3 regions of the Streptomyces sp. NPDC048481 genome follow, and region 3 is predicted to be linked to each of the others. Evidence: riboswitches for the same ligand, from Rfam matches in the RefSeq annotation. Region 3 holds a riboswitch; each other region holds the start of a gene.
What was found. A riboswitch is a leader RNA that binds a small molecule or an ion and turns the genes downstream of it on or off. The one in region 3 is predicted to bind thiamine pyrophosphate.
Positions count from the first base shown of each region.

Region 1: it holds a riboswitch for thiamine pyrophosphate, as region 3 does, so the genes downstream of both, ACGFSH_RS25165 (thiamine ABC transporter substrate binding subunit) here and thiO (glycine oxidase ThiO) in region 3, are expected to answer to the same signal.
Region 2: it holds a riboswitch for thiamine pyrophosphate, as region 3 does, so the genes downstream of both, thiC (phosphomethylpyrimidine synthase ThiC) here and thiO (glycine oxidase ThiO) in region 3, are expected to answer to the same signal.

Region 1 covers NZ_JBICXC010000009.1:67,092-77,216, forward strand. The annotation lists gene ACGFSH_RS25155 (ABC transporter ATP-binding protein) at 1-302, opposite strand, end outside; gene ACGFSH_RS25160 (ABC transporter permease) at 302-1,978, opposite strand; gene ACGFSH_RS25165 (thiamine ABC transporter substrate binding subunit) at 1,954-3,063, opposite strand; TPP riboswitch at 3,143-3,251, opposite strand; gene rlmN (23S rRNA (adenine(2503)-C(2))-methyltransferase RlmN) at 3,290-4,396, opposite strand; gene ACGFSH_RS25175 (SRPBCC family protein) at 4,737-5,186, opposite strand; gene ACGFSH_RS25180 (phosphatidate cytidylyltransferase) at 5,375-6,571, opposite strand; gene frr (ribosome recycling factor) at 6,571-7,128, opposite strand; gene pyrH (UMP kinase) at 7,304-8,062, opposite strand; gene tsf (translation elongation factor Ts) at 8,252-9,088, opposite strand; gene rpsB (30S ribosomal protein S2) at 9,244-10,125, opposite strand, start outside.
Region 2 covers NZ_JBICXC010000003.1:569,006-579,130, reverse strand. The annotation lists gene ACGFSH_RS13285 (metallophosphoesterase) at 1-514, shown strand, start outside; gene ACGFSH_RS13280 (hypothetical protein) at 861-1,727, shown strand; gene ACGFSH_RS13275 (VWA domain-containing protein) at 2,206-3,738, opposite strand; gene thiC (phosphomethylpyrimidine synthase ThiC) at 4,196-6,097, opposite strand; TPP riboswitch at 6,090-6,279, opposite strand; gene ACGFSH_RS13265 (YibE/F family protein) at 6,912-8,408, shown strand; gene ACGFSH_RS13260 (SsgA family sporulation/cell division regulator) at 8,636-9,082, opposite strand; gene ACGFSH_RS13255 (IclR family transcriptional regulator) at 9,183-10,046, opposite strand.
Region 3 covers NZ_JBICXC010000001.1:1,049,425-1,059,549, forward strand. The annotation lists gene ACGFSH_RS04445 (bacterioferritin-associated ferredoxin) at 1-66, shown strand, start outside; gene bfr (bacterioferritin) at 89-568, opposite strand; gene ACGFSH_RS04455 (sulfite oxidase-like oxidoreductase) at 755-1,387, shown strand; gene ACGFSH_RS04460 (deoxyribonuclease IV) at 1,401-2,366, opposite strand; gene pknB (Stk1 family PASTA domain-containing Ser/Thr kinase) at 2,401-4,329, opposite strand; gene ACGFSH_RS04470 (thiazole synthase) at 4,465-5,259, opposite strand; gene thiS (sulfur carrier protein ThiS) at 5,263-5,538, opposite strand; gene thiO (glycine oxidase ThiO) at 5,535-6,701, opposite strand; TPP riboswitch at 6,699-6,810, opposite strand; gene ACGFSH_RS04485 (hypothetical protein) at 6,863-7,258, shown strand; gene ACGFSH_RS04490 (NAD(P)/FAD-dependent oxidoreductase) at 7,291-8,532, shown strand; gene ACGFSH_RS04495 (Rv2175c family DNA-binding protein) at 8,600-8,965, shown strand; gene thiE (thiamine phosphate synthase) at 9,044-9,691, shown strand; gene metF (methylenetetrahydrofolate reductase [NAD(P)H]) at 9,841-10,125, shown strand, end outside.

The DNA of each region.
Region 1 (10,125 bases), on a different contig from region 3:
CGCAGGCCGAAGGCCACGTTGCCGCCGACGTCGCGCTGCGGGAACAGCTGGTGGTCCTGGAACATCAGCCCGAGCTCGCGCCGGTGCGCGGGCACCCCGGCCTGGTCGCGCCCGTCGAGCGAGACCCGCCCGGCGTCCAGGGGCTGAAGACCGGCCACGGCCCGCAGCAGCGTCGACTTGCCGCTGCCGCTGGGCCCGAGCACGCACACCACCTCGTGCTCGGCGACGGCCAGATCGACGGCGTCCAGCACGGCCCGGCCGCCGAACCGCACGGTGGCCCGCTCCAGTTCGAGCGCTCGCATCAGAACTCCCCCGCCCGGTCGGTCCGCAGCCGCTCCAGCACCAGCAGGGCCACCGCGCACACCACCATCAGAATCGTCGAAAGGGCCATCGCCTGGCCGTAGTTGAGTTCCCCGGCCCGGCCGAGCAGCCGTGCGACGGCCACCGGCAGCGTCGGGTTGTCGGGCCGGGCGATGAACACCGTCGCCCCGAACTCCCCCAGCGACACCGCGAACGCGAACCCGGCCGCGACCAGCAGGGCCCGCCGCACCATCGGCAGGTCGACCTCGCGCCACACCCGCCAGGGCGACGCCCCGAGCACGGCCGCCGCCTCCCGCAGCCGCTGGTCCACCGCCCGCAGCACCGGCAGCATGGTCCGCACGACGAAGGGGACGCCGACCAGCGCCTGCGCCAGCGGCACCAGGATCCATGTGGTGCGCAGGTCCAGCGGCGGCTCGTCGAGCGCGATGAGGAACCCGAAGCCGACGGTCACCGCGGACACGCCGAGCGGCAGCATCAGCAGCGCGTCGAAGCCCCGGACGAGCCGTCCGGCGTCCCTGCGGGTGAGCGCGGCCGCGGCGAGGCCGCCCACGGTCACGGCGATCGCGGTCGCGGCGAGCGCGTACCGCAGCGAGTTGCCGACGGCGTCGATCGACGGGACGAGGAAGACGTTCCCATCGTCGCGGGTCAGCGCCCGGTAGTAGGCGAAGCCGGGCGCGTCCAGCGAACGCTGCACCAGCACCGCGAGGGGCAGGACCAGCAGGACGGCGATGCTCGCGAGCACCCCGGCGAGCAGCGCCCACTGCCCGGCCCCGCGCGGCCTGCGCGCCGTCCCGGCCGCGTCCACCAGCCGCAGCGAGGTCTCCCGCCGGCGCACCGTCCAGGCGTGCACGGCGAGGATCGCGCCGACGGCCGCGAACTGCACGATCGTCAGGACGGCGGCCGTGGACAGGTCGAAGATCTCGGAGGTCTGCCGGTAGATCTCCACCTCAAGGGTGGAGAAGGTGGGCCCGCCCAGGATCTGCACCACCCCGAAGGAGGTGAAGGTGAACAGGAAGACCATCAGCGCGGCCGCGGCGACGGCCGGCCCGAGCGCCGGCAGGGTCACCGTGCGCCAGGCCCGCAGCCGGGACGCGCCCAGCATCCGCGCCGCCTCCTCCTGCCGCGGGTCCAGCTGCGCCCACAGCCCGCCCACCGTGCGGACGACGACCGCGTAGTTGAAGAAGACGTGCGCGAGCAGGATCGCCCACACGGTGGTGTCGAGGCGCACCCCCCACAGCTCGTCGAGCAGCCCGCCGCGCCCGACGAGCGCGAGGAAGGCCGTGCCCACGACGACCGTCGGCAGCACGAACGGGACGGTGACGACGGCGCGCACCACCTGCCTGCCCGGGAAGTCCAGACGCGCGAGGACGTAGGCGCCCGGCAGCGCCACCAGCAGGGTGAGCGCGGTGGAGGCGAGCGCCTGCCAGGTGGTGAACCACAGCACGTGCCGGACGTCGGACTGCCCGAGCACGTCCCACAGCCGCCCGAAGCGCCACGCCCCGTCGACGTGGAGTCCCCGCGCGACGATCGCGGCGACCGGCCAGGCGAAGAAGACCGCGAAGAACGCGACGGGCACGGTCAGCAGGCCGAGCCGGGCCGCCGCGCCCCGCCGGCCGGCTCCCTTGCGCGGGCCTACTTCAGTACGAGCGAGGTCCACGACTTGACCCACTGGTCGCGACGGTCGGCGATCTTCGCCGGGTCCATGGTCTCGGGAGCCTTGGCGGCGGGCCCGAACCGGGTGAACTCGGCGGGCACGGCCGCGTCCTTCGCCACCGGGTAGACGAACATGTTGAGCGGCATGTCCTGCTGGAACTCCTTGCCGATCAGGAAGTCGATCAGCGCCTTGCCGCCCTCGCTGTTGCCGGCGTTGCTCAGCAGGCCCGCGAACTCGATCTGCCGGAAGCAGGTGCCGGTCGCGACGCCGGTCGGCGCGGTGGCCGGCTTCGGGTCGCCGTAGATCACCTCGGCGGGCGGCGAGGAGGCGTACGAGACGACGAGCGGCCGGTCCGCCTTCGCCTTCTTGCCCCCGGCGGAGCCGGAGAACTCCTCGTTGTAGGCCTGCTCCCAGCCGTCGACCACCTTGACGCCGTTGGCCTTGAGCTTCTTCCAGTAGCCCTCCCAGCCTCCGTCGCCGTACTTCGCGGCCGTGCCGAGCAGGAAGCCGAGGCCGGGCGAGGAGGTGGAGGCGTTCTCGGTGACGAGGAGGTCCTTGTAGGCGGGCTTGACCAGGTCGTCGAAGGAGGCGGGCGGCGCCAGCTCGTGCGCGGCGAAGTACGCCTTGTCGTAGTTGACGCAGATGTCGCCGAAGTCGACCGGCGTGACCCGGTGCTTCTTCGCGTCCAGCTGGTACCGGCCGTCGACCCGCGCCAGCCCCTTGGCCTCGTACGACTGGAACAGCCCGTTGTCGAGGGCGCGCGACAGCAGGGTGTTGTCGACGCCGAAGAAGACGTCGCCCTGCGGGTGGTCCTTGGTGAGGATCGCCTTGTTGACGGCCTGCCCGGCGTCGCCGTCCTTGAGGACCCGCACCTTGTACCCGGACCGCTTCTCGAAGTCGGCGAGGACGCTCTTGGAGACGGCCCACGAGTCGTGGCTGACGAGGGTGACCGTCTTCGAGGACGCCGAGGCCGTCGAGCCGGTCGTGCCCGAGGCGCCCTTGCCGTCCGTGGACCCGCACGCGGACAGCACGGGCGACACGACCAGGCCGAGCCCGACGGCCACGGCCACGAAGGTCTTGTTCTGCACTGGATTTTCCTCCTGGGGTTGACCAGGAAGAGACGCGGCCCCGCCCGGGTCCGCACGGACTCCGGGCAGGGCGCAACAGCTCGAGTGATGACCGAACTTCCTACCCAGAATGACCTGGGCGAGGTTCAGAGGGTCTGCGGGCCTGGGTGCCGCACTCTCAGCGCTGTGGCGCTCCCCTGTCGGAATATGAAGATGTCGGAATATGAAGTTGCGTACGGTCCTCAGACTACCGCTCGGTGGCCGCGAGCTGACCGCACGCCCCGTCGATCTCCTGACCACGGGTGTCCCGGACGGTCACGGGCACCCCGTGCGCGGCGATCGCCTCGACGAAGGCCTTCTCGTCCTCGGGCCGCGAGGCCGTCCACTTCGAGCCCGGAGTCGGGTTCAGCGGGATCAGGTTGACGTGCACGGGCTTGCCGCGCAGCAGCCGGCCCAGCCGGTCACCACGCCACGCCTGGTCGTTGATGTCCCGGATCAGCGCGTACTCGATGGACAGCCGGCGGCCCGACCGCGCGGTGTACTCGAACCCGGCGTCCAGCACCTCGCGCACCTTCCACCGCGTGTTCACGGGGACGAGGGTGTCGCGCAGTTCGTCGTCCGGCGCGTGCAGGGAGATCGCCAGGCGGCACTTGAAGCCCTCGTCGGAGAACCGCTGGATGGCCGGCACCAGCCCGACCGTCGACACGGTGATCCCGCGCTGCGACAGCCCGAGCCCGTCCGGCGCCGGGTCGGTCAGCGCGCGGATGGCGCCGACGACCCGCTTGTAGTTGGCGAGCGGCTCGCCCATCCCCATGAAGACGATGTTGGAGAGCCGGGCCGGCCCGCCGGGCACGTCCCCGTCGCGCAGCGCCCGCATCCCGTCGACGATCTGGTGCACGATCTCGGCGGTGGACAGGTTCCGGTCGAGCCCCGCCTGCCCGGTGGCGCAGAACGGGCAGTTCATCCCGCACCCCGCCTGCGAGCTGATGCACATGGTCACCCGGTCCGGGTAGCGCATCAGCACCGACTCCACGAGCGTGCCGTCGAACAGCCGCCACAGCGTCTTGCGGGTGGTCCCCTGGTCCGTCGACTGGTGCCGCACGACCGACATCAGATCCGGCAGCAGCGCCTCGCGCAGCTTCTCGCGCGCGCCGGCCGGGATGTCCGTCCACTCCGCCGGGTCGTGCGCGTACCGGGCGAAGTAGTGCTGCGCCAGCTGCTTGGCACGGAACGGCTTCTCCCCGATCTCCGCCACGACCTCCTTACGCTCGGCGGGCGAGAGGTCGGCGAGATGCCGCGGCGGCTTCTTGGCTCCGCGGGGGGCGACGAAAGTGAGTTCTCCGGGTGCAGGCATAACACGTCCAGTGTGGCAGATCATCGCCGGGGGCCCGGGCCGGGTGCGGGGTGGGGGTGGTCACCCGCCCCGCTCCGGAGCTCGATCGGGGACGCAGAGGGTCATGGGTGGGCCGGTACGACGCTGGGTGGGCCGGTACGACGCGGAGGCCGGACCGTCCGCGCTCGCACACGGCGTGGACCCCGGTTCGCATCCGGGTTTGGCCACCCTGGGTTCCCGGGGCGCGCGCCGGCATCCCTCGATGTCGGGGGCGTCCCCGGGGCGGGTGTGTCGGGCCCGCCCCGGGGCGGGCCGGGGCTCATGCCGGCAGCGGGCCCGTCGGTTCGTCGAGCGCTGCGGGCTACGCCGTGCGGTGCTCCAGTCGGTCCTTCAGGAGCCGTTCGTTCACCGGGAACTCCTTGCGGACCTGACGGCGGACGACGAGGGGGACGAGGAGCTTGCCCATCCCCTTGCCCTCGAAGTCGAGGTCCATGATCACGCGGGAGCGGCGGCCCTCGTCGACGGGGAGGATCTCGCCGTGGAAGTGGCCGCGTACGGGGCCGTCGACGCCCTGCATGGACCAGGCGCGCGGCGGATCGTACTCGGTGTACTCCATGGTCATCGGCATCTCCCGGCTACCGATGTGCCGGGTGACCCGCACGCGGGAGCCGACAGCGGTCGGCCCGGGGTCGAGACGCTCCGCCGATACCGCGCTCGCCTGCCATTCGGGCAGGTGGGAGGGGTCGATGACGTAAGCCCACACGTCGTCGGGAGTGGCGTCGACCTCGATCGACTCATGGAAGTCGGACATACAGCCCGCCCCCTTTCAGGGCGATCCCCCCTTTTTGCTGACTCTGCCGGGCGCCCCCGTGTGCCGCCCTCTCCAGGATCGTCCCACCGGGCCGTCTCCGCGACCACGACGTCCTCGCGACCACGACGGCGGGCCCCCTGCCCGGACGGTCGGGAAGGGGGCCCGCAAAGGCCGGTGCGGTCGTACGGTCAGCCCGACCCCACGAACAGCACGAGCAGGAGCCAGACGACGGGCGCCGTCGGCAGCAGGGAGTCCAGTCGGTCCATGATGCCGCCGTGGCCCGGGAGCAGCGTGCCCATGTCCTTGATGCCCAGGTCCCGCTTGATCATGGATTCGCCGAGGTCGCCGAGGGTGGCGCTGGCGGCGACGGCGAACCCGAGCACCAGGCCCTGCCACCAGGTGCCGTCGTCGATGAGGAACTGCATGCACAGCGCGCCGGCCGCCATCGCGAACGAGACCGCGCCGAGCAGGCCCTCGCGGGTCTTGCCCGGGCTGATGCGCGGGGCCAGCTTGGTCCTGCCGAAGCGCCAGCCGACGGCGTACGCGCCCGTGTCGCTGACGACCGTCAGGAGCAGGAAGGTCATGACGCGGAACGCGCCGTCCTCGGCGGTGAGCATGAGGGCGACGAACGTGGCCAGGAACGGGACGTAGAAGGCCGCGAAGACGCCGGCGGTGACGTCCTTGAGGTAGCCCTCGGGCGGTTCGGTCATCCGCCAGACCAGCACCGCGAGCGCGGTGAGGGCCATGGCCACCCAGGCGCCCTCCGGCCCGCGGACGTATCCGGCGACCACCATCCCAGCCCCGCCGACCGCGAGCGGCACGAGCGGAGCCTTGATGCCCTTGCGCTCTTGGAGCCTGCTGGTCAGCTCCCACAGGCCGACGACGACGGCGACGGCGATCACGCCGATGAAGACGGCCTTGACGACGAACAGCGACGCGACGATGACCACGCCGAGGCCGACCCCGACCCCTATGGCCGCGCCCAGGTCGCGGCCGGCGCTCTTCTTCGGCGGCGGCGCGGTCGCCGGGTGAGGGGCGTCGGGCATGGGCTCCGGATTCTGCGGCGCCGCCGCATGGGGCTGTGCCGTCGAGGTGTCGTCGCCGTGGGCGGCGAGGCCGTGGGGCCGGCCGCCGTAGGGCGCGTTGCCGTGGTTCTCGTGGAACAAGGGGCCGCCCACGCGGGCGGCCCCCCGGTCGTCATCCTGGTTTCCGCCGTGTGCGGGGACGTCGGGGACGATGGGCATGGGGCGAGTCTGCTGCGCCTCAGGCGCATCGTACGCGGGACCCGCCGGGGCGGCTCCCTGGACGGGCCCCTGGTCGGCGGGCCCCCAGTATCCGGCCCGCGACCCGGCGTGCGGCGGTGAGCCCCAGGAAGAGTCGTTCATCAGACCTCGAGCAGCTCCGCTTCCTTGTGCTTCAGGAGCTCGTCCACCTGCGCGACGTACTTCGCGGTGGTGTCGTCGAGTTCCTTCTCGGCACGGCGGCCCTCGTCCTCGCCGACCTCGCCGTCCTTGATCAGCTTGTCGATCGCGTCCTTGGCCTTGCGGCGGACGGCGCGGATGGACACCTTGGCGTCCTCGCCCTTGCCCTTGGCGACCTTGATGTAGTCGCGGCGGCGCTCCTCGGTCAGCTCGGGGAACACCACTCGGATGATGTTGCCGTCGTTGCTCGGGTTGACGCCCAGGTCGGAGTCGCGGATCGCCTGCTCGATGTTGCGCAGCGCGGTCTTGTCGAACGGCGTCACGACCGCCATGCGCGGCTCCGGCACGGAGAACGAAGCCAGCTGGTTGATCGGCGTCGGCGCGCCGTAGTAGTCGGCAACGATCTTGTTGAACATCGCCGGGTGCGCACGGCCGGTGCGGATCGCGGCGAAGTCCTCCTTGGCGACCACGACGGCCTTCTCCATCTTCTCCTCGGCCTCGAGGAGGGTCTCTTCGATCACCACTTGCTCCTGCGTGTCTTGAGTAGGCCCGGCTGCGGATCCTTGCGAGAGGGCGGCGGCCGGCTGCGTCGCGTCTTCTTCCTGCACGGTTCCCGACCGGCAGGACATTGTCCATCCTCCGCCCAGGGTCCGTCCCCCGGTCGGACGTTGCCGGGGAGAGCCCGGACGGCGCCGGTCAGGACCGGCTGCCCTGCTCCCCCACGAGCGTGCCGATCTTCTCACCCTTGACCGCGCGGGCGATATTGCCCTCGGCCAGAAGCTCGAAGACGAGGATCGGCAGCTTGTTGTCGCGGCACAGCGTGATCGCGGTCATGTCGGCGACCTTGAGGTCGCGGGTGATGACCTCGCCGTAGCCGAGGGCGTCGAACTTGACGGCCCCCGGGTTGGTCTTCGGGTCGGAGTCGTAGACGCCGTCCACGCCGTTCTTGCCCATGAGCAGCGCCTCGGCGTCGATCTCCAGCGCACGCTGGGCGGCGGTGGTGTCGGTGGAGAAGTACGGCATGCCCATTCCGGCGCCGAAGATGACCACGCGGCCCTTCTCCAGGTGCCGCACGGCCCGCAGCGGGATGTACGGCTCGGCGACCTGGCCCATGGTGATGGCGGTCTGCACGCGGCTGTCGATGCCCTCCTTCTCCAGGAAGTCCTGGAGGGCGAGGCAGTTCATGACCGTGCCGAGCATGCCCATGTAGTCCGAGCGGGCCCGGTCCATGCCGCGCACCTGGAGCTCGGCGCCGCGGAAGAAGTTGCCGCCGCCGATGACGACCGCGATCTCGGCGCCGTCACGGACCACGGCCGCGATCTCCCGGGCGATCTTGTGCACCACGTCGGGGTCCACGCCCAGGCCTCCGCCGCCGGAGAATGCCTCACCGGACAGCTTCAGCAGAAACCGGCCGCGTAGTTTGCCGTCGTCGTTCTTCTGGGCCTTGGTGGTCATGGGAGATCCCGCCTCTTTCACGTGGTGCACATACGAAGAAGGCCACTGCCGGTGGGGGGTCGTGGGCAACCCGTGCGCGGCAATGGCCTCCTCGTCAGATCTGCTGTCGTCCGTCACGCGTGCGCGTGACGGCGTACCGGACGACTGCTTCCGACCCTATCGGGCCGACGCGTCGCTCGCGGTACGGACTCAGATGCCGACCTTGATGCGCGTGAAGCGCTTCAGGGTGACACCGGCCTCGTCCAGGACCTTCTGGACGGACTTCTTGTTGTCCAGGGCGTACGGCTGACCGAGCAGCGTGGCGTCCTTGAAGAAGCCGTTGAGGCGCCCCTCGACGATCTTCGGCAGGGCGGCCTCGGGCTTGCCCTCGGCGCGGGTGGTCTCCTCGGCGACGCGGCGCTCGGACTCGACGACCTCGGCCGGCACGTCCTCCTTGGAGAGGTACTTCGGCGCGAAGGCGGCGATGTGCTGGGCGACGCCCTTGGCGATCTCGGCGTTGGGCTTGTCGAGCTCGACCAGGACACCGATCTGCGGGGGCAGGTCGGGCATCGTGCGGTGCATGTAGGCGGTGACGTAGCCGTCGGCGAACTGCGCGAAGCGGTCCAGCACGATCTTCTCGCCGAGGTTGGCGTTGGCCTCGTCCACGAACGCCTGGACGGTCTTGCCGGGCTCGATCTCGGACGCGAGCAGCGCCTCGATGTCGGCCGGGGCGGTCTTGGCGACGTGCTCGGCGATCGCGGTGGCGACGGCCTGGAACTTGTCGCCCTTGGCGACGAAGTCCGTCTCGCACTTCAGCTCGACGAGGACGCCGGAGGAGTTGTCGTCGGCGATGATCGAGACCACGGCGCCGTTCTCGGCGGAGCGGCCCTCGCGCTTGGCGACGCCCTTCTGGCCCTTGATGCGGAGCGCCTCGACGGCCTTGTCGACGTTGCCCTCGGCCTCGTCCAGCGCCTTCTTGCAGTCCATCATGCCGGCGCCGGTGAGCTCACGGAGCTTCTTGACGTCAGCGGCGGTGTAGTTCGCCATGATCTGTGAATCTCTCTCGGAGTTCGAAGTCTCGAAGATCTACGAAGATCTGGGGGCTGTGGGTGAACGGCGGGCGGCGCACTCGGCGCCCCCCGCCGTCACTTCGTCCCTGGGCCGTGCGGGCGCGACGGCGACCGCACGGCTCACGGCCTGGATCAGGCCTGCTCGCCCTCGGCGGCCGGAGCGGCCTCGGCGGCGGGAGCCTCGGCCGGGGCCTCGGTCTCGGCGGCCGGAGCCTCGGCGGCGGGGGCCTCGGCAGCGGCCTCGGCGGGCTTCTCGGCGGCGTCCGCGTTGTCGGCGTCGGCCTTCTTCTCGCCCTCGAGGAGGTCGCGCTCCCACTCGGCCAGCGGCTCACTCGCGGCCTTCTCGCCCTTGTCGCCGGTGGCGACGCCGGAACGGGAGATGAGGCCCTCGGCGACGGCGTCGGCGATCACGCGGGTGAGCAGGGTGACGGAGCGGATCGCGTCGTCGTTGCCCGGGATCTTGTAGTCGACCTCGTCGGGGTCGCAGTTGGTGTCGAGGATGGCGACGACCGGGATGTTGAGCTTCCGGGCCTCGCCGACCGCGATGTGCTCCTTCTTGGTGTCCACGATCCAGACGGCGCTGGGCACCTTGGACATCTCGCGGATACCACCGAGGGTCTTCTCGAGCTTGGCCTTCTCACGCGAGAGGACCAGGAGCTCCTTCTTCGTCAGACCCGAGGCGGCGACGTCCTCGAAGTCGATGAGCTCGAGCTCCTTGAGGCGCTGGAGGCGCTTGTAGACGGTCGAGAAGTTGGTGAGCATGCCGCCCAGCCAGCGCTGGTTGACGTAGGGCATGCCGACGCGGGTGGCCTGCTCGGCGATGGCCTCCTGCGCCTGCTTCTTCGTGCCGACGAACATGACCGTGCCGCCGTGGGCGACGGTCTCCTTGACGAACTCGTAGGCGCGGTCGATGTACGACAGCGACTGGAGCAGGTCGATGATGTAGATGCCGTTGCGCTCGGTGAAGATGAAGCGCTTCATCTTCGGGTTCCAGCGACGGGTCTGGTGACCGAA
Region 2 (10,125 bases), on a different contig from region 3:
CGCCACCTTCCAGGCGGCCTGGCTGCTCAACGGCGGCCAGAAGCACGACATGGACCGTCTCCAGGATCACCACCTGCAGTGGATGGCCCGGCTCGACGCCGTCGAGGAGGTCGACGGCCACCTGCTCGTCCACTCCGACACCACCGCCTACCTCGACTACGGCGACTCGATCGAGGCCGTCAACGACACCGTCCGCGAGACCATCACGCGCAACGACGCGGACGAGGTGTGGGATCTGTTCCGCAAGTTCACCAAGCGCTTCTCCTTCCGCGACGAGGGCGGCGCGGACGCCGTCCGCTCCCTGCTCGATACGTACGGCGGTACCCGGATCGTTCACGGCCACAGCCCGATTCCCTACCTGCTCGGCGAAGTCGGCTCCGAGGAGGACGAGGACAACGGCGGCCCGCACGTCGCCGGCCCGCACGTCTACGCCGACGGGCTGGCCATCGCGATGGACGGTGGCGTGACGATGGCCGGAAAGCTGCTGGTCCAGCAACTCCCCCTCCAGATCTGAACGTTCGGGGGCCTGCCGGAGTCGTCCCGAAGGGCTTCCGAAGGCCCTCCGAAGCATCCGTGGGGTCGCCCGGAGTGTCACCGGAGCCTCGGGAACTTTTCCTTCCCGGCGCTTCCCGGCGCTTCGCGCGCCTTCCCGTGGCACCCGGACGCCTCCCACCGGGGGCGGGGCGCCCCCGCCCCGTGCGGTGCCCGCGAGACCGCAGGCCGGGGGCCAATTTCGGCAAACCCCCTGTCACCGCATGCCGTCGCCGCTCTACCATCGGCTTATCCGTAGCAGGCTCCCCTCCGTTTCTGCCCGACGGCTCGTTGGCATGCGAGCCCCAAGCCCTACGGAGCATCGGGGGATGCAGATGAACAGCGTTCCGCAGCACCTGCACAGCGAGGACCGCCAGGAGTACGAGCGGATCCTCGACGAGGCGCTGCGCTCCGCCCCACACCACCCGGACCTCGCCGCTGTCGGACAGCGGCTCAACTCCGAGCAACTGCGCACCATGGCCCTCAACGCCTCCGCGCTCATCACGGTGGCAGCGGCGGCCGAGTACCAGCACTACGTGAAGGTCCGCGAGGAGCTGCGCCACCCCGCGCCGTCCACCGCGGCCACCGTGCCCGAATCAGGCTCCGCCGACACCGGCGTCGCCACGATGGACCTGGCCAACACCATGGGCGAGGCGACCCATGCCGCCGGAGCGGGCGCCGTGGCCGCCGTCCTCACCCCCGTACTCGCCGGGACCGCCGCGGTGATCTTCCTGCTCGTCGGTTACCTGCTCAGAGCAGTCGCCCCGGAACAGGCGTTCGCCCGGACCATGGTCGCGGCGGGCTGGGCGTTCGGAGCCGTGGCTGCCGCGGCGATCCTCGTCGCCACCGTCGCTCTGCTGCTCACCGCACTGCGCAACCGGCCGTCTCTGGAGGCCGCTTCGTACGGCGAACAGAACGAGGAGGTCACGCAGGCCAGGGAAGCCTGGCGTGAAGCCCTGCTGGAACGCGGCATTCTGCCGTTTCTCCGCGAGGCGCTCGCCAACCCCGGGGTGGCGACCGCCCCCCACACCGAACCCTCCCCTCCCGCTCCCACCGGCCGCCTCCCGAAGATCGGCTACGGTCGCCCGGGCTTCAGCAGCCCCGACGACGGACGCTCGACCGGGCCCCGGCCGAGTTTCAGCAGCCCTGACTACACCAGCCCCGAATTCGGCGGCCCGGAACACCACCCCGAATAGCCGTCCCTGCGCCACTTCGACGCAGGCAGGACTCAGGCAGGACTGAGGCGGGACTCGGGCTGAACTCAGGCAGGGCGGGGTTCGGGGCATCGGTGCACCGGATCAGGGAGGCATCCGGGGGACCGAGGCTCAGGAAGCGCTCCCTTCAGGAAGGGACCGGGCAGAAAGGTACCGGGCAGGGAGGTACCGGGCAGGGCGAATCAGGAGCCGGGCCCTGGGCTGCGCCCACGCCCTGGCCCCGGGTCGGCGTTCGGGCGGGGCGAGGCGGGCCGCGTCGAGTCCCGCCTGGCCCGGTCTGCCCCGTGGGCAACCGGCCCTGAACGAACGGCCGACGCACGGCTGCGTCGTGGAGGTGCCTCCGCCTCCCGTTCCGGCGAGCTGCCCTGCCCGGTGTCTTCGACCCGGCTCGACACCAGCCGGTTGCCCACCGCCTTACGGCCAGGACGGAAGGCCTGACTCCAAAGCCCGACCGGAGCCCTCAGAGGATGCCCGCCTGGCTCGCCGCCTTGATCCAGTCGGGGAACTCCGACAGCAACCGGTCGTATAGCTCCTGATCAGGGACGGTGCTGATGTCGTCCACCGCGAAGAACCCCACGTTGTCGACGCGCCGCCCGGGAAGCGTGTCGAACCGCTCCAGCACCCCGTAGTTGGACCGCCCGAGCCCCACGAACTGCCAGAAGATGGGTTCCTCGACCGCCGCTCTCAGCTCCCGCTCGATCGCCGCGTCGCGGTACACCCCGCCGTCGGAGAAGAACAGCACCAGGGTCGGAGCATCCGCCGGATTCGCCCGGACGAAGTCTCTGACCTGCGCAATCGCCTTCTGCTCCTCATTCTGGATACCGACCGTACGCATGTCGACCTGCCCCGGTTCCATGCCCTTGCGAGGCTTCTTGGACCGACGGAACAGACTCATCTCACCCACTCGCACATGCAGCCGCAGCCATTCGGGAAGTTCGCCGATCCGCAGGTCGGGGAGTCGGGCCGTCTCACTGGCGAACGTCCAGGCCTGCATCTCCCCGTCGTCGTCGAGTTGCGCCGCCACCGCTGCCATCCGCTCCACGACGTCCGCCACCACGCCCTTGGAATACAGGAACGACATGGACCCCGAGGCGTCGAGAACGAGCAGGATGCGCGCGCTGATGCCGGCCGCTCCGCGTTTGCTCAGACTGACGGCGACCTGCTCCTTGCGCAACGACAGCCGTTTGCGCATGTCGACGGGGAGCCGCTCCTCGCCCTTGGTCAGACGAGGTCCCGAAGCCGAGCCGGGAGCCTGGCCCGGCCGGCCCGGTGGAGGTGCCGCAGGGAGTCCGGCCGGAGACGCATGGCCCGGACCGCCATGTGGCGGTAGGCCCCCAGGAGCGGAACCCGGCTGCCCAGGCCACGCCGACGCAGCGGACGCGGCAGGGGCGACGGGCGGCTTCGGCGGGACGGGTGGGATCGGCGAGGCCGCCGCCACAGTCGTCTCCCCCGGCTCCTCGTCGACGGTGATGCCGAAGTCGGTGGCCAGCCCGGCCAGTCCGGAGGCGTAGCCCTGACCGACCGCCCGGAACTTCCAGCGTCCCTCGCGCAGGTACAACTCGCCGCCGATGAAGGCCGTCTCCGTGTCGGCCTGCATCTCGAAGCGCGCCATCTCGGACTCGGACCGGCCGTCGGCACCGAACACTCGCAGCGTCAGGCCGGTCACCTGCCCGAAGGCGCCACCGTCGGCGGACGCGCACAGCACCACCCGGGTGATCGCGCTCTCCAGCGAGCGGAAGTCGACCTGGACGGCGTCCGTCACGACTCCGGCGTCGCGGCGCTTGCCGAGGTGCCTCACGGCGCCGGACGCGTGGAGCGGCTGGTTGTAGAAGACGAAGTCCCCGTCGTTCCGGACCCGCCCGGCGTCGGTCAGCAGCAGCGCCGAGACGTCGATGTCCGGCCCACCGGCTCCCTCGGCCCAACTGAGTTCGACCCGGACATCCGGTGAGTCGATCGGCAGATTGGCGCCCTTGCTCATGGATCGCGCTGTCATGGGGGCAAGTGTGCCGAGTCGCCGTCCGACTTCAACCGACGGGACGACCCCAATCGAACGGAAGACATCAACCGGCGCGAGGGCTCCAACCGGCTGGACTACTTCAGCCGAACGGACACGACACCCTCCTCCCGGATCGCCGCCTGCCCTGACGGCGCTCGCGGCGGCGCTTCTCCCCCTCCTCTCGCCGACCGTCCCGACGATCTCGGCGAACTCATCGACCTCGGCAGCCTCGGCGAACTCGGCGCATCGGAGTCGCGGATCCGCCGGTACTGACTGCCGGACCCCGCGGCGCCCCTGCGGCCGACCGCCCTTCCACCGGCCCCCACCGGTTCCTCCATCGGTTCCCCCGTCCCCGTCTCCGTCACGTTCCGTCGATACTTGTGAGTTCCGCCAGTCCCCACGGGCGCCGCCCGGACGGTCAACCCGACAGGCAGCGCCGACGGGGGACGGGTTTTCAGTCGGCCAGCGGCAGGTACACCCGATTCCCGCTCGCGGCGAACTCCTTCGACTTCTGCAGCATCCCCTCGGCGATGTCGTCCGCCGAGGCGCCTTCCGTCGCTCCACCGCCGAAGCGCTCGTTGATGCTCTGGCTGATCTTCATCGAGCAGAACTTCGGCCCGCACATCGAGCAGAAATGCGCCGTCTTCGCGGGCTCTGCCGGCAACGTCTCATCGTGGAACTCCCTTGCCGTGTCCGGGTCGAGAGCGAGATTGAACTGGTCTTCCCAGCGGAATTCGAAACGCGCGTCGGACAGCGCGTCGTCCCATTCCTGCGCACCGGGATGACCTTTCGCAAGGTCGGCCGCGTGGGCGGCGATCTTGTAGGTGATGACACCGGTCTTGACGTCGTCCCGGTTGGGCAGCCCCAGGTGTTCCTTGGGGGTCACGTAGCAGAGCATGGCCGTGCCCCACCACGCGATCATCGCGGCGCCGATGCCTGAGGTGATGTGGTCGTACGCGGGCGCGACGTCCGTCGTCAGCGGGCCGAGCGTATAGAACGGAGCTTCATCACAGATCTCCTGCTGAAGGTCGATGTTCTCCTTGATCTTGTGCATCGGGACGTGGCCCGGGCCTTCGATCATCGTCTGTACATGGAAACGCTTGGCGATCGTGTTGAGTTCCCCGAGCGTCCTCAATTCCGCGAACTGGGCTTCGTCGTTGGCATCAGCGATCGAGCCAGGCCGCAGCCCGTCGCCGAGCGAGTAGGTGACGTCATAGGCGGCGAGGATTTCGCAGAGTTCCTCGAAGTTCTCGTACAGGAAAGACTCTTTGTGGTGCGCCAGGCACCAGGCCGCCATGATCGAGCCGCCGCGCGACACGATGCCGGTCTTGCGGTTGGCGGTGAGCGGAACATACGCAAGACGCACGCCTGCGTGGACGGTCATGTAGTCGACGCCCTGTTCGGCCTGCTCCACGACCGTGTCCTTGTAGATCTCCCAGGTCAGCTCCTCGGCGCGCCCGTCGACCTTCTCCAGCGCCTGGTACAGCGGCACGGTGCCGATGGGAACGGGGGAGTTGCGCAGCACCCACTCGCGGGTGGTGTGGATATTGCGTCCCGTGGACAGGTCCATGACCGTGTCGGCACCCCACCGGGTGGCCCAGGTCATCTTCTCGACCTCCTCCTCGATGGAGGACGTCACGGCCGAGTTTCCGATGTTGGCGTTGACCTTGACCAGGAACCTCTTGCCGATGATCATCGGCTCGATCTCCGGGTGATTGACGTTGGCCGGCAGCACGGCACGGCCGGCGGCGATCTCCTCACGGACCGCCTCGGGAGAAACGTTCTCTCGGATGGCAACGAACTCCATCTCGGGGGTGATCTCCCCCCGCCGCGCATACGCGAGCTGGGTGACGGCCTTGCCGTCCCGGCTGCGGCGCGGGAGCCGGGGCCGGCCGGGGAAGACGGCGTCGAGGTTACGCAGACCGCCACGCGGCGAGGTGTGCTTGATGCCGTCGTCCTCGGGGCGGATCGGACGCCCCGCGTACTCCTCGGTGTCTCCACGGGCGATGATCCAGCTCTCACGCAACGGCGAAAGGCCCCTGCGGACGTCGGTCTCGACGAGTGGATCGGTGTACGGGCCTGAGGTGTCGTAGAGCGTGACCGACTTCCCGTTGGTCAGATGCACCTGACGGACCGGTACCCGGAGGTCGGCGCGAGCGCCGTCGACATACCCCTTGTGCCAGCCGATGGACTTCCTGGCCTCCGCGTCGCTCCCGTCGACGGCAGTCGCACCAACCGCATGCGCGTCGAGCGGGCTTTCGGTGGGTGCGTCCGCGTTGAGCGGGCTCTCGTCCGCCGCGTTCTCGCTGGTCGCGTTCTGCACGGAGGCAGGCGTGCGTGCGTCCTTCTTGGTCATGAGACCTACTCCCTACGCCGGCATTACCCGGTAACAGGTTCGGCGGTCGACGCAGCGGCTACCGTCCACCGACGTTTCATGTGAAACATCCCTCGACGTGAGGGACGTTCCACGTGAAACATCGCGAAGACGGAGGTCAGCGCCCTCTCAGCCCGGTGCTCCGAGCTCCCGCGTGTGCAAAAGTGCCTCCACGCTAGCGTCAATCCGGGCGCGGTGAACAGAGGGCCCCCGTCGTTCTTGCGATGATCGGTCGGTGACCACTCCACCCCCTCCCCCGTTCCCGTCCGAGCCGCACGGTCGTCCAGGCGCCGGAAACGGCCCAGCCGACAGCCCTGGCGGTGTCTCCGGGGACGGTCAGAAAAGTCCTCAGGACGTCAACCGCGGTGGCAGTGGCACTGGTGACGGCTTTGGGCAGCCTCACCACCCCGGGCGTGCTCAGGGGCAGGGGCCCGGCCAGGAGCCGGGGTACGCGGGAGGGCTGGGCGGCCTGAGGCGCGCCCGGACGCCGGGCGGTCAGGGGCCTGACGCCGGCCCTGGCAGGAACCCGGGCACGGCGCAGGACCGCAGGGGTGGCTACGAGGGCGGTTACGCGTACGGGTACGGGAGCGATGCGGGCGGCAACGGCCTCCATGAGGGCCGGCCCCGGCACGACGGGGAAGATGAGCAAGGCCATGGTCCCGGACGCGGAACCGGCTCCCACCCCGTTCCAGGTCCTGGCGCCGGCTTCGGCTCGGCCCCGGGCCGGGGCCATGGCCTCGGCCTCGGCCTCGACCCGCAGAGCGGGCACGGGGTGGGGGTCGGCGTCCGTGGACCGGTGTCGGGAGACACGCCGGGGACCGGATCCGCCGACGAACCTGCACCCGCCCGACACGGTGAGCACCAGCTCGGGCAGGGGCACGGGCACGGGCATTCTCATGGTCACAGCCACAGCCACGGTCCGGCCGCTCCCGTCTCCCGGCATCTGCGGAAGGTCATCGCGGCCACCCTCATCCCGTTCGGCGTCGCCGTCCTGGCCGGGCTCGTGGTGCTGTGGCCCGGCGGCGCGCCGGCACACGAACGCACCGGGGTCGGATTCGACCGGCAGACCCAGCAGGCCACGGTCACCGAGGTCGTGAGCGTGAGCTGCGCCTCGGTGAACGCCTCGGGCGCCGCTCCGACGGGTGACACGTCGACGGCCGAGGGCTCTTCGGCGCAGCAGCAGGCGAAGGGCACCTGCAAGAAGGCGACGATCCGGGTGGACACGGGCGACGACAAGGGCCGTACGTTCACGGAGATCGTCCAGCCGGACCAGACCCGGCAGTTGGAGCAGGGCGAGAAGGTCGTGGTCGCCTACGAGCCCTCCGCACCGAAGGACCTGCAGTACTCGGTCACCGACGTGAACCGCCGCATTCCGATGTCCGTGCTGGCCGGCATCTTCGCGATCGCGGTCGTGGTCGTCGGGCGGCTCCGGGGCGTGATGGCTCTGGTCGCGCTGGCCATCAGCTTCCTGGTGCTGAACTTCTTCGTGCTGCCGGCGATCCTGCAGGGCTCGAACCCGTTGGTCGTGGCGGTGGTGGGATCGAGCGCGATCATGTTGATCGCCCTGTACCTGTGTCACGGGCTGTCGGCCCGCACCTCTGTCGCCGTACTCGGCACCCTGGTCTCCCTGCTGCTCATCGGCGTTCTCGGTTCGCTGTTCATCGACTGGGCTGCGCTGACCGGCAACACGGACGACAACACGGGCCTGATCCACGGCCTGTACCCGTCGATCGACATGAGCGGCCTGCTGCTCGCCGGCATCATCATCGGCTCGCTCGGCGTCCTCGACGACGTGACGGTCACCCAGACGTCGGCGGTCTGGGAACTGCACGAGGCCAACCCCTCGATGGGCCGACGAGGGCTCTACCGGGCGGGCATCCGTATCGGCCGCGACCACATCGCTTCGGTCGTCAACACCCTGGTCCTCGCCTACGCCGGCGCCGCCCTGCCGCTGTTGCTGCTGTTCTCGATCGCGCAGAGCAGTGTGGGCGGCGTCGCCAACAGCGAGTTGGTGGCGGAGGAGATCGTCCGGACGCTGGTGGGCTCGATCGGCCTGGTCGCCTCCGTACCGGTCACGACACTGCTGGCCGCCCTCGTGGTCTCCGCCGACCGTCCGGGGACCGACTCGGTGGCCGTGACGGCACCGGCAGCGGCTCGCGCGGGTTCGACGGCTTCTACCGGCCCGGCTGCTCCGTCTGCTCCGTCGGGTCAGGCTGGTGCGACTGCTCAGGCGAGAGCGGCGTCCGGCCTCCTCGCGGGCCGGGGCGGCCGCGGCAGGCGCCGTAAACGCTGACCCGCGCTCCCAACGCCCGACCTCGGCACCCGACCCGTGTGCGTGAGGGTGAGCGGGCGCGCGCCCGTCCGGCCCTCCAGGAAACCGGAGGGCCGGACGGGCCGTCATGCCGGCGGCCGGACGAATGGACGGGCCACTGGGTGGAAGGGCTGCTGAACCGATGGAGAAGCGTTCCTGCGCATGCCCGCCTTGTGACGAAGCGTTACGCCACAGCTGGTCACCGGCCGTCAACCCGCGCTCTGCTCCTCCGCGAGGATGCGGTCCAGCGCCTCGTCCAGATGTGCGTCGAAGTCGGCGAGCGCGCCTTCCTGCCCCAGAGGCACGAGCTTGTCGGTGCGATCGAGGAACGCCACCAAGGGGGCGGCCGAAGAACGGAACACAGCCTGGTCTCCGCAGACCTGAAGCCGGATCAGCACTTCCCCGAGCACATCCGGATCGACGGGCGAGACGCGGACGTCGCCCTCACCGCACGGCCTGCCCACCCCGTCGATGAGCAGCTCCCGACCGAAGGTCCAGGTCACCGGGGCATCACCGGGCAAGTGGAAGGTGAGCCGCACCGCGTAGGGATCGCACGACTCGTAACCCAGCTCGACCGGGATGCGGAACGAGAGCTCCTCGGAGACGAGAAAACTCATCATGACCTCTGCCTGTACTGCCTGCACGGACTCGCGCATCGCCTAACCCCGTCATTTGCCGTCGATTGGCCGGGAATGAACCTTCTGACACTGCAGGCATCTTGCTGAACGTACACAACAGATCACAAGGAGTGAGTTTTCAGATACTGATAGAGATCGCGAGAGACCCCAGCAGCCGTCCGACCTCGTTCTGCAGTTGCCGGGCCGCGGCGTGCAGCCGGTCGGCGTGATGCACGGGGAGTGACATCGCCATCGTCGCGGCCGTGGTGCCCACGGTGATCGGGATGGCGGCGCACACGGTGCCGAGCGCGTACTCCTGTCGTTCGACGACCGGTTCCATACGCGGCATGCGCTCCAGGCGTCGCAGCAGCGTGTGGTTGTCACGCACCGTGTACGGGGTGATCGACTGAGCCGGATAGCGGCCCAGGTGGTCGCGCCGGGCCTCCTCGTCCAGTTGGGAGAGCAGGCACTGGCCGATGGCGTGCGCGTGGCCCGTCTCGCGAAAGTCGGCCCATTCCTCCACCGCCGGGTTGCCCGGGGTGTCGGAGACGCACATGATCTCGATCTCCCCGTCCCGGTACCGCGCGTAGTACACGGGGACACCGATCGAATCGCGCCACTGGGCGAGAGTGTCGGCGACGGTGCTGCGACGTTTCTGCGCGGCCCCGCTGCTGCCGAGCCGTTCAGCGGCCTCGCCGAGGAAGAAGAGCCCCTTGTCCCGGCGCAGATAGCCCTCGTGCACGAGGGTGCGCAGGAGGTGGTAGGCCGTGGGCAGGGCGAGGCCCGTCTCGCGGGCGAGTTGCTTCGCCGGGGCTCCGAACTCGTGCTCGGCGACGGTTTCCAGCAGCCTCATGGCGCGCTGTACGGAACCGATCAGGGTGGCCGCCGGGTGCGGTTGCTCGGGGACCGCCGGGTCGGGCGGCCGCTGGAGCGGAGGTGCGAGGGAACGCGGCGGGGTGGGGGACGCGTACGTGGTGGCGGTTGCGGTGTCGACCGAGGACAAGGGGGGCACTCCCGGAGCGCGAGGGGGCGGTCCGTGCGGGGGAACACGGGAGGGGGCGTACCGCTCGCGGGGCGTCGTC
Region 3 (10,125 bases):
GCACCGGCCGTCGCCGAGCGCGACACCTCGGCCGTCGCCGGGTTCGAGGGCGCGGCCGCGGCCTGACCGGGGATCCGATCCCGCCGGGTCAGCTCTCCGGCTGTTCGATCAGCTGCGCGAGGTACAGGGCCTCACCGAGCTTCTCCACCAGCTCCAGCTGGGTGTCGAGGTAGTCGATGTGGTGCTCCTCGTCCGCGAGGATCGACTCGAAGATGTTCGCGGAGGTGATGTCGCCCTTCTCGCGCATCACCCGGATGCCGCGCCGGAGGCGGTCGATCGCCTCGACCTCGACCTGCCGGTCGGCCTCGAACATCTCCTTCACCGTCTGTCCGACCCGCACGTGGAACAACCGCTGGTAGTTCGGCAGGCCGTCCAGGAACAGGATCCGGTCGGTGAGCACCTCCGCGTGCTTCATCTCGTCGAACGACTCGTGGCGCGTGTACTTCGCGAGCTTCGTCCAGCCGAAGTTCTCCTGCATCTTGGCGTGGAGGAAGTACTGGTTGATGGCGGTGAGCTCGCCGGTGAGCTGCTCGTTGAGGAACTCGATGACCTCGGGGTCGCCCTGCATCGCAGAGGCTCCTTCCACGTCGGGACTGCGGGGAGGTTGCGGCCGCATGATTTCACCGGCGCCGAAGATCGTCCAGTAAGTGCGTACTTAGTAGGTTGGTCCGTGCTTGGCGGCAGTTGCCCGATTCGGGAAGGGCCCGGTCATGGCTGGTCCTGCGCACCGTCCCGGGTCTGTCAGGATGGAGTCATGGGTCATCCGGTGGAGCGCGAGTCTGGAGAAGAAGCGGTGTCCGAGCTCCCGCCGGGGCAGCGACTCCAGCGCGGCTGGCCCGTCACCCACTACGGCCCCGTTCCCAAGTTCCGGCCCGAACGCTGGGACTTCCGGGTCTTCGGCGCCACGGCCGACGGTGAGAAGCACTCCTGGAACCACGAGGAGTTCGCCGCCCTCCCGTACGCCTCCGTCGTCGCCGACCTGCACTGCGTGACGAAGTTCAGCATGCTCGGCGCCGAATGGGGCGGGATCCCGGCCCGCACGGTCCTCGACATCGCGCCGCCCGCCCCCGACGTCACCCATGTGATGGTGTGGGCCGAGTACGGCTTCAGCTCGAACCTGCGCCTGGCCGACTTCGCCGCCGAGCGCACGATCTTCGCCACCCACAAGGACGGCGAGCTGCTCACGGCGGAACACGGCTTCCCCCTCCGGCTCGTCGTCCCGCACCTCTACGCCTGGAAGGGCCCCAAATGGGTCCGGGGCGTCGAGTACATGACGGCGGACCGGCGCGGCTTCTGGGAGGAGCGCGGCTACCACAACGTCGGCGACCCCTGGCGGGAACAGCGCTACTCCTACCAGGAGGAGCCGGGGGACGGCCCCGAGCTGTGAGGAGGACGGCGGCTCAGCCGTCCCGGAGCTTCTTCAGCCGCTCCACGTCCGCCGCATGGCCCTCCTTGCCGCCGGGCGTCTCGATGACCAGCGGAACGCCCGCGGTCGCCGGGTGCGTCATCAGCGCCCGGAACGGGTCCTCGCCTATGTGACCCGAGCCGATGCTCTCGTGCCGGTCCTTGTGGGCGCCGGCCACGTCCTTGGAGTCGTTGGCGTGGATCAGCCTCAGCCGGCCCTCGCCCACCGTGTCGAGAAGCAGGTCGAGCGTCTGGTGCATGCCGACGGGGCCCGTCAGGTCGTGCCCGGCTGCGAAGACGTGGCAGGTGTCGAGGCAGACGCCCAGTTTGGGGTGGGCGTCCAGTGCCTCGAAGTACGGCCCGAAGTCCCAGGTCCGGGAGCAGAGCGAGGAGCCCTGCCCGGCGGTGGACTCCAGCAGCAGGAACGGGTCGTCGTCATGGGTCAGCTCGTCCAGCAGCGGCAGCAGGTGCTCGCGCACCTGCTTCAGCGCCACCGACCGGTCGCGCCCGCCGGTCGCGCTGCCGGTGTGCACGACCACGCCCAGGGCGCCGATCGCCCGGCCGCGGCGCAGCGAGTGCCGCATCGACTCCACCGACCGCTCCACGGTCGCCTCGGTGTGCGAGCCGAAGTTGATGAGGTAGGGCGCGTGCACGTAGGCCGGGATCGCCTCCGCCGCGCACCGCTCCCGGAAGGCCTCGTCCTGACGCGGGTTCCCGGGGGGCGTGGCCCAGCCGCGCGGGTTGGCGACGAACACCTGGACCGCCTCGGCCCGCAGATCGCGCGCGTACGACATGCCCACGTCGTGCAGACCGCCGGCCACGGGGACATGGCTGCCGACGGGGTTGCGGGACGGGAACGGCGACGAGGAAGAGCGGGGGGCGGGGAGCGAGGAGGCGGAAAGCGGGGACGCGGGGGAGGGAGAGGCGGGGGCCGGAAGGCGGGAGGGGGCTGCGGGACTCACCCGTTCAGGGTGTCATGCCCGCCGCCCCCGCCGGTCACCGGATGGTGATGGTGATCGTCGACCCCTTGGGGGCCTTGTCGCCCGCCTTCACCGACTGCTTCTTCACCGTGTCGCCGAACAGGCCGAGCAGTCCCCGGTCCTCCTTGGCCTCGAACCCGGACTGCTCCAGGAGCGACTTGGCGTCGTCGACGCTCGAGCCCACGACGTCCGGGACCTCGATCATCTCCGGCCCCTTCGACAGCGTGAGCGTCACCGTGGCGCCGACGGCGAGCCGTCCGCCCTCCTTGGGCGTCTGCGCCGCGACCTTCCCCTTGTCGAACTCGGAGTTGACCTGCTGCGGGGCGATCTTCACCTTCAGACCGGCCTCCTGAAGCTCGGCCCGGGCGTCGTTGAGGTCCTCGCCGGTGACGTCGGGGACGTCGACCGGGCTGCCCTTGCTCACGACGATCGACACCGCGGTGCCCGCGCGGCGCTGCACGCCCGCCTCGGGGTCGGTGCGGATCACCGCGCCCTGGTCGACGTCGTCGCTGAACTCCTGGGTGACCAGGCCCGGTTCCAGGCCGCCCTCCCTGAGCGACGCCTCGGCCTTCTTCAGCCGCGCGCCCTGTACATCCGGCACCTTGACCATCTCGGGGCCGTCGGACACGGTCAGCGTCACCGCGTCGTGCTTGCGGATGCGGGCGCCCGGCCCGGGGTCGGTGCCCAGGACCGTGCCGCGCGCGACGGTGTCGCTGTGCCGGTGCTCGACCTTGCCCACCTTCAGCCCGGCCGCCTCCAGCCGCTGCCTGGCCTCGGTCTCCTTCTGCGTCAGCACCGCCGGGACCTTCGTGAACTGGCCCGAGTTGATGTACCAGACGCCCGCGCCCACGCCCAGCACCAGCAGCACGGCGGTGACGAGCGCGAGCACCCCGCGCCGGGGCCGCCCGAAACGGCGCCTCGGCGGCAGGGGCGGCGGGCTGTGGAAGCGTGAGGTGCGGTGCACCTCGGCCTCGTCGTCTCCGTCCACCGGCAGCGGCCGGGGCACCGTGAGCGAACGCGGGATCACGCTGGTGCGGTCCTCGGCGTTGTCGTGCGCGGCGGAGACCGCCTGCGGAGGCAGGGCGTCCAGCTCCTCCTCGCTGAGCGCGCCGCGCGCCTCCCGCGCCTTCGCGAGCAGCGCGACCGCGTCCGGCGGCCGGACGTCGGTGGTGCGGGCGGTGGCGGCGGCGACCAGGTCGTCCAGGGCGGGCGGCAGGCCCGGGACCACGGCCGACGGCGGCGGGACGTCCTCGTGCAGATGCTTGTAGAGCACGATCGCCGGGGAGTCCCCGTCGTGCGGCTTCTCGCCGGTGAGCATCTCGTACAGCACGACCCCGCACGCGTAGACGTCGACCCGGGGGTCGGCCGCGCCGGGCTGCTCGATCTGCTCGGGGGCGAGGTAGGCGACGGTGCCGAGCACCGCGCCGGTGGTGCTGGTGACGGTGTCCACGGACCTCACGAGCCCGAAGTCGGCGACCTTGACCCGCCCGTCGTCCCCTATCAGCACGTTCTCGGGCTTCATGTCCCGGTGCACGAACCCGGCCCGGTGCGCGCCGCCCAGCGCCGCGAGCACGGGCTCCAGGATGTCGAGCGCGGCCCTCGGTTGCAGCGCACCGCGCTCGCGCAGCACGTCACGCAGCGTGCAGCCGGCGATGTACTCCATGGCGAGGTAGACGTACGACCCGTCCGCGCCCTGGTCGAAGACCTGCACGACGTTGGGATGGGCGAGCCGGGCGACGGACTTAGCCTCCCGGATGAACCGCTCGACGAACGCGCCGTCGGCGGCGAGCGCCGGGTGCATCACCTTGAGCGCGAGCACGCGGTCGAGGCGGGTGTCCACGGCCCGGTAGACCGTGGCCATCCCGCCGACCGCGATCCGCGCCTCGACGCGATAGCGGCCGTCGAGCACCTGCCCGACCAGAGGGTCCTGAAGGGTCGTGTCCACGCAGGTGAGTGTACGAGCCGCCGCCGACACCTCGCCGGTCCCGCCGGGATCGCGGCCCGACTGCAGCCGACCTGTGACGCGTGTCGCGGTGTCCGGACGTCACCGCCGTCACCCGCTCGACGCCGTCACCGCGGGTCAGAAGGCGGGACGCTCCGGATCCAGCGCGGCCATGCCCTCGGCCGGGGACGAGGCCTGCGCGAACCAGCGGCGCGGGATACGGCCCGCCAGCCGGGCCAGTCGCCCCGCCTCGACGCCGGCCCGCATGGCGCACGCCATCCGTTCCGGATCCCGCGCGCGGGTCACCGCCGACGCCAGCATCACCCCCGCGCACCCCAGCTCCATCGCCAGCGCCACGTCGGACGCCGTGCCGGCGCCCGCGTCCAGGATCACCGGCACCCGCGCGTGCTCGACGATCAGCTGGAAGTTGTGCGGGTTGCGGATGCCCAGGCCGGAGCCGATCGGGGAGCCCAGCGGCATGACCGCGGCGCAGCCGACGTCCTCCAGCCTGCGTGCCAGCACCGGATCGTCGTTGGTGTAGGGCAGCACGGTGAAGCCGTCGTCCACCAGCGTCTCGGCCGCGTCCAGCAGCTCGACCGGGTCCGGCAGCAGCGTCCGCTCGTCGGCGATGACCTCCAGCTTGACCAGATCCGTGCCGAGCGCCTCCCTGGCCAGCCGCGCGGTCAGCACGGCCTCGCCGGCCGTGAAGCATCCCGCCGTGTTCGGCAGCACCCGGATGCCCAGCCGCTCCAGCACCGACAGCACCGAGCCGTGCACCGTGGGGTCCACCCGGCGCATCGCGACCGTGGTCAGCTCGGTGCCGGACGCCACCAGCGCGCGTTCCAGCACGTCCAGGCTGGGCGCGCCGCCGGTGCCCATGATCAGCCGCGAGGAGAACGTGAGCCCTCCGAGGACGAAGGAGTCGTCGGCCATGGCTCAGCCCCCCTGGACCGCGGTGAGGACCTCCACGCGGTCGCCTTCGTGGAGCGCCGTGGACGGCCACTGCGCGCGCGGGACGACGGTCTCGTTGAGCGCGGCGGCCACCCCGGAGGGGGCCGGCGTCAGGGAGCGCACGACGCTGTCGAGGACGGTGCCGGCCGCGAACTGCCGCCGCTCGCCGTTGACCGAGACGGTGAGCCGGGCGGCGGGCGCGGTCGGGGTGGCGGGCGCGGTCGGGGTGGCCGGTGCGGTCGGGGTGGGCGGGGTGCTCATGCGGGCTGCTCCGTGAGTGCGGCGACGCCGAAGCGCCGGGGAGTGAAGGGACGGGCCTCGTCCGGGAGTTCCCCGGTGGCCAGGACCTGCGCCATCGCGTCACCGGTCACCGGCGTCAGCAGCACGCCGTTGCGGTAGTGCCCGGTCGCCAGCGACAGCCCCGCGAGCCCGGTCGGCCCGAGCAGCGGCGCGTTGTCCGGGGACGCGGGGCGCAGACCCGCGCGCGTCTCGGTGAGCGGCAGTTCGGTGATCCCCGGGATCAGCTCGTGGGCGTCGCGCAGCAGTTCGTACACGCCTCCGGCCGTCACCGTCGTGTCCCAGCCCAGCTCCTCGCTGGTCGCCCCCACCACCAGCTCGCCGTTGTCGCGCGGCACCAGATAGACCTGGCTGCCGCGCACCACGGCCCGCACGGTCCGGCTGAGGAACGGCGCGCATCGCTGCGGCACGGTCAGCCGCAGCACCTGCCCCTTCACGGGCCGCACGGGCGGCAGCACGTCCCGCGGGACCCCCGCGAGCCGCCCGCTCAGACTGCCCCCGGCGAGCACCGTCTGCCCCGCCGAGAGCGCCGTGCCGTCCCGCACGACGGCCCCCGCGGCCCGCTCGCCCGCCACGGTCAGCCGCTCGGCCCAGACCCGGTGGAAGACCACGCCCGCCCGTTCGCACGCGCTCACCAGGGCCCGCGCGAGCCGCCGCGGGTCGACCTGGTGGTCGCCGTCCACCCGCAGCCCGCCGCGCACCCCCGGCGCGAGCATCGGCTCCAGGCGCCGGCACTCCCGCCCGGACAGCCACTCCGAATCCAGCCCCGACTGCCGCTGCAACGCGTGCAGTTCGCGCAGGTGCGCCCGGTCGTCGGCGTCCAGCGCGACGGCCAGCGTGCCGCACCGCCGGTAACCGAGGTCCTGTCCGGTCAGCTCCGTGAGTTCGGCGGCGAAGCCCGGATAGCGCCGTGCCGACGCCAGGTTGAGGCCGAGCAGCGTCTGCTCGCCGTGGTGCAGTTCGGTGACGGCGGCCAGCATCCCGGCGGCCACCTGGGCGGCCCCGCCGCCCGGCTCCGGGTCGACCACCGCCGTGGCGAGCCCGCGCTGTGCGGCCCGCCAGGCCGTGACCAGCCCGATGATCCCGCCCCCGATCACGAGGACGTCTGACGTACGCGGAGACGACATGGGCGTCCAGCCCCTCCCTTCGCCGGCATGACCCGGATCAGGTTCGTACGGTCGGAGGCCGCCAGCCTCCCTCTCAGCCCGGTGCGTCCGGGCTCCCGCGAGTGCTCTACGGTGGCCACCCTAGCCCGCCGCCGCACACCGCAGTAAGGGAGCCTCCGCGCATGGCCAAGTCACTGGACGGCCTCGTCCTCGCCCCGGTGGCCGACCAGGCGCCCGGCCAGGTCGGCGTCCGCACCCGCTTCGCGTACCACGAGCGGGACGGGGCGGTGTGGGCCGACTACGCGGGCGGCGACGTCGTACGCGGCCATCTGCTGGGTACCCGGGAGGGGGACCGGCTCGACTTCCGGTACGTCCAGCTCAAGCGCGACGGGACGACGTCCTCCGGGCACTGCGTGTCCACGGTGGCCGAGCTGCCCGACGGCCGGGTGCGTCTCGACGAGCGCTGGGAGTGGGAGTCGCAGCCGGGCAGCGGGACGAGCGTCGTGGAGGAGATCCCCGGCGGTGCGGACGGCCCCGGCGGCGACGGTGTGGAGCAGGTCACGGAGCACGGCCGCTGACTGACTGATCGTCAGGTGTCTAAGGTGATCGGGTGAGTGAGCAGAGGCGGGAAGAAGGCGGGCCGGACAGGCGCCGCGTGGTGATCGTGGGCGCGGGCATGGCCGGCGTGCAGACCGCGGTGGCCCTGCGTGAACAGGGCTTCGGCGGCCGGGTGACGCTGCTGGGCGCCGAACCCCATCAGCCCTACGACCGGCCGCCGCTGTCCAAGGCCGTGCTGCTCGGCAAGGCCGAGGGATCCGCCCTGGACGTCGACTTCGACGGCCTCGGCATCGAGCTGGAACTCGGCCGCGAGGTCCTCGGCCTGCGCGCGGGCGACCACGAGCTGGACACCGCGCGCGGACCCGTCGCGTACGACGTCCTCGTCCTCGCCACCGGCGCCGAGCCGATCCCGCTGCCCGGCGCGCAGGGCGTGCCCGGCGTGCACCTGCTGCGCACCCTGGACGACGCCGGACGTCTGCGGCCCGTGCTCGCCGGCCGGCACGACGTCGTGGTCGTCGGCGCGGGCTGGATCGGCGCGGAGTTCGCCACGGCCGCGCGCGAGGCGGGCTGCGAGGTCACCGTCGTCGAGGCCGCCGACCGGCCGCTGGCCGGGGCCCTGCCCGCCGAGGCCGCCGCGCCGATGGCCGCCTGGTACGCCGACAGCGGCGTCGCGCTGCGCACTCGCGCGCGCGTGGAGCGCGTCGAGCCGGGCGCGGTGGTCCTCGACGACGGCTCGCGACTGCCCGCCGAGGCCGTCGTCGTCGGCATCGGCGCCCGCCCCGCCACCGCCTGGCTGGCCGGCTCGGGCGTCGAACTCGGCGCGCACCGCGAGATCGTGGCCGACGCCGGCCTGCGCACCCGCCTGCCGGACGTGTACGCGGTCGGCGACTGCGCCTCCTTCCCCTCCGGCAGGTACGGCGAGCGGCTGCTCGTCCACCACTGGGACAACGCGCTCCAGGGTCCGCGCACGGTCGCTGCGAACATCGTCGGCGAGGCCACCGACGAACCCGCGGCCGTCTACGACCCCGTCCCGTACTTCTGGTCCGAGCAGTTCGGCCGCTTCGTCCAGTACGCCGGCCACCACGCGCACGCCGACGCCGTCGTGTGGCGCGGCGACCCCGGCGGGCCCGCGTGGACGGTCTGCTGGCTGCGCGAGGACCGCCTGGTCGCGCTGCTGGCCGTGGGGCGGCCCCGCGACCTCGCCCAGGGCAAACGGCTGATCGAGGCGGGCACGCCCCTGAACCCGCGGCTCCTCGCGGACCCGGCGCGGCCGCTGAAGGGCGCGACGGCCTGAGCCCGGGCGGGCCCGGTCGGACCGGCCCGGCTTCCGACTGTCGGTGGCAGATGGCAGGCTTGTTCCCGTGACCGAGATTGACGCAAAGACCGATGCCCTCGTCCCCGCCTGGCTCACCGTGCCGGACATCGCGGAGATGCTCGACGTGGACGTGATCCGCGTCCGGCAGCTGATCAAGGACGGCCAGCTCATCGCCGTGCGCCGGGGTGAGAACCGCGCGCTGCACGTCCCGGCCGCCTTCATCGACGGGGACAAGGTGGTGAAGGGCCTGGTCGGAACCCTGACCCTGCTGCGGGACGACGGCTTCACGGACGAGGAGATGCTGGAGTGGCTCTTCACCCCGGATTCGAGCCTGCCCGGCACGCCGGCCCAGGCCCTGAGTGAGAACCGCGGCACGGAGGTGAAGCGCCGCGCCCAGGCGCTCGCCGTCTGACCCGCGGATCTCGCACCGACACCCGGCGTACGGGAGCGCACCCGGCCCCCGTACGCCGCCACCCTGGGGGGACCTCGTATGCCCGACACCGCCCGCCCGTCCCTGTCCGAGGCACGGCTGTACCTGTGCACGGACGCCCGTACCCGGCAGGGCGACCTCCCGGAGTTCCTCGACGCCGTGCTCGCGGGCGGCGTCGACATCGTCCAGCTGCGGGACAAGGGCATGGAGGCAGCCGAGGAGCTGGAGCACCTGAAGGTGTTCGCCGACGCCTGCGCCCGGCACGGCAAGCTGCTCGCGGTCAACGACCGCGCCGACGTCGCGCACGCGGCCGGCGCCGCCGTGCTCCACCTCGGACAGGGCGACCTGCCCGTCCCCGCCGCCCGCGCCATCCTCGGCGAGGGCGTGCTCGTCGGCCGCTCCACGCATGCGGCGGCGGAGGCCGAGGCCGCCGCCGTCCAGGAGGGCGTGGACTACTTCTGCACCGGTCCGTGCTGGCCCACCCCCACCAAGCCCGGCCGCCACGCGCCGGGCCTGGACCTGGTGCGGCACACCGCGTCCCTCGGCACGGACCGCCCCTGGTTCGCCATCGGCGGCATCGACCTCGGCAACCTCGACGAGGTGCTCGCGGCGGGCGCCCGCCGGGTCGTGGTGGTGCGGGCGATCACCCAGGCGGACGACCCGGGCGCCGCGGCGGCCGAGTTCGCCGAGCGGCTGAGCGAGGGGTAGCGCCCGTGTCCCGGCCCGCGGCCCCCGGCCCGGCCGTCCGGCGGCGCCGCCCTCGTACGATTGTCCAAGGGGTGGACAACAACTCGACAATCCGGGCAAATTTCCCGCATCCGGTTGGGTGACCGTCCACCCCTGGCTAACCTGCCGGTATGGCACTGGGAACCGCATCCACCAGGACGGACCGCGCGCGCACCGTGCGCGACATCCTGGCGACCGGCAAGACGACGTACTCGTTCGAGTTCTACGCGCCGAAGACGCCGAAGGGTGAGCGGAGCCTGTGGGACGCCCTGCGCAGGGTCGAGGCGGTCGCCCCCGACTTCGTCTCGGTGACCTACGGCGCCGGCGGATCCACCCGGGCCACCACGGTCAAGGAGACCCAGCAGATCGTCGTCGACACCACCCTCACGCCGGTCGCGCACCTCACCGCCGTGGAC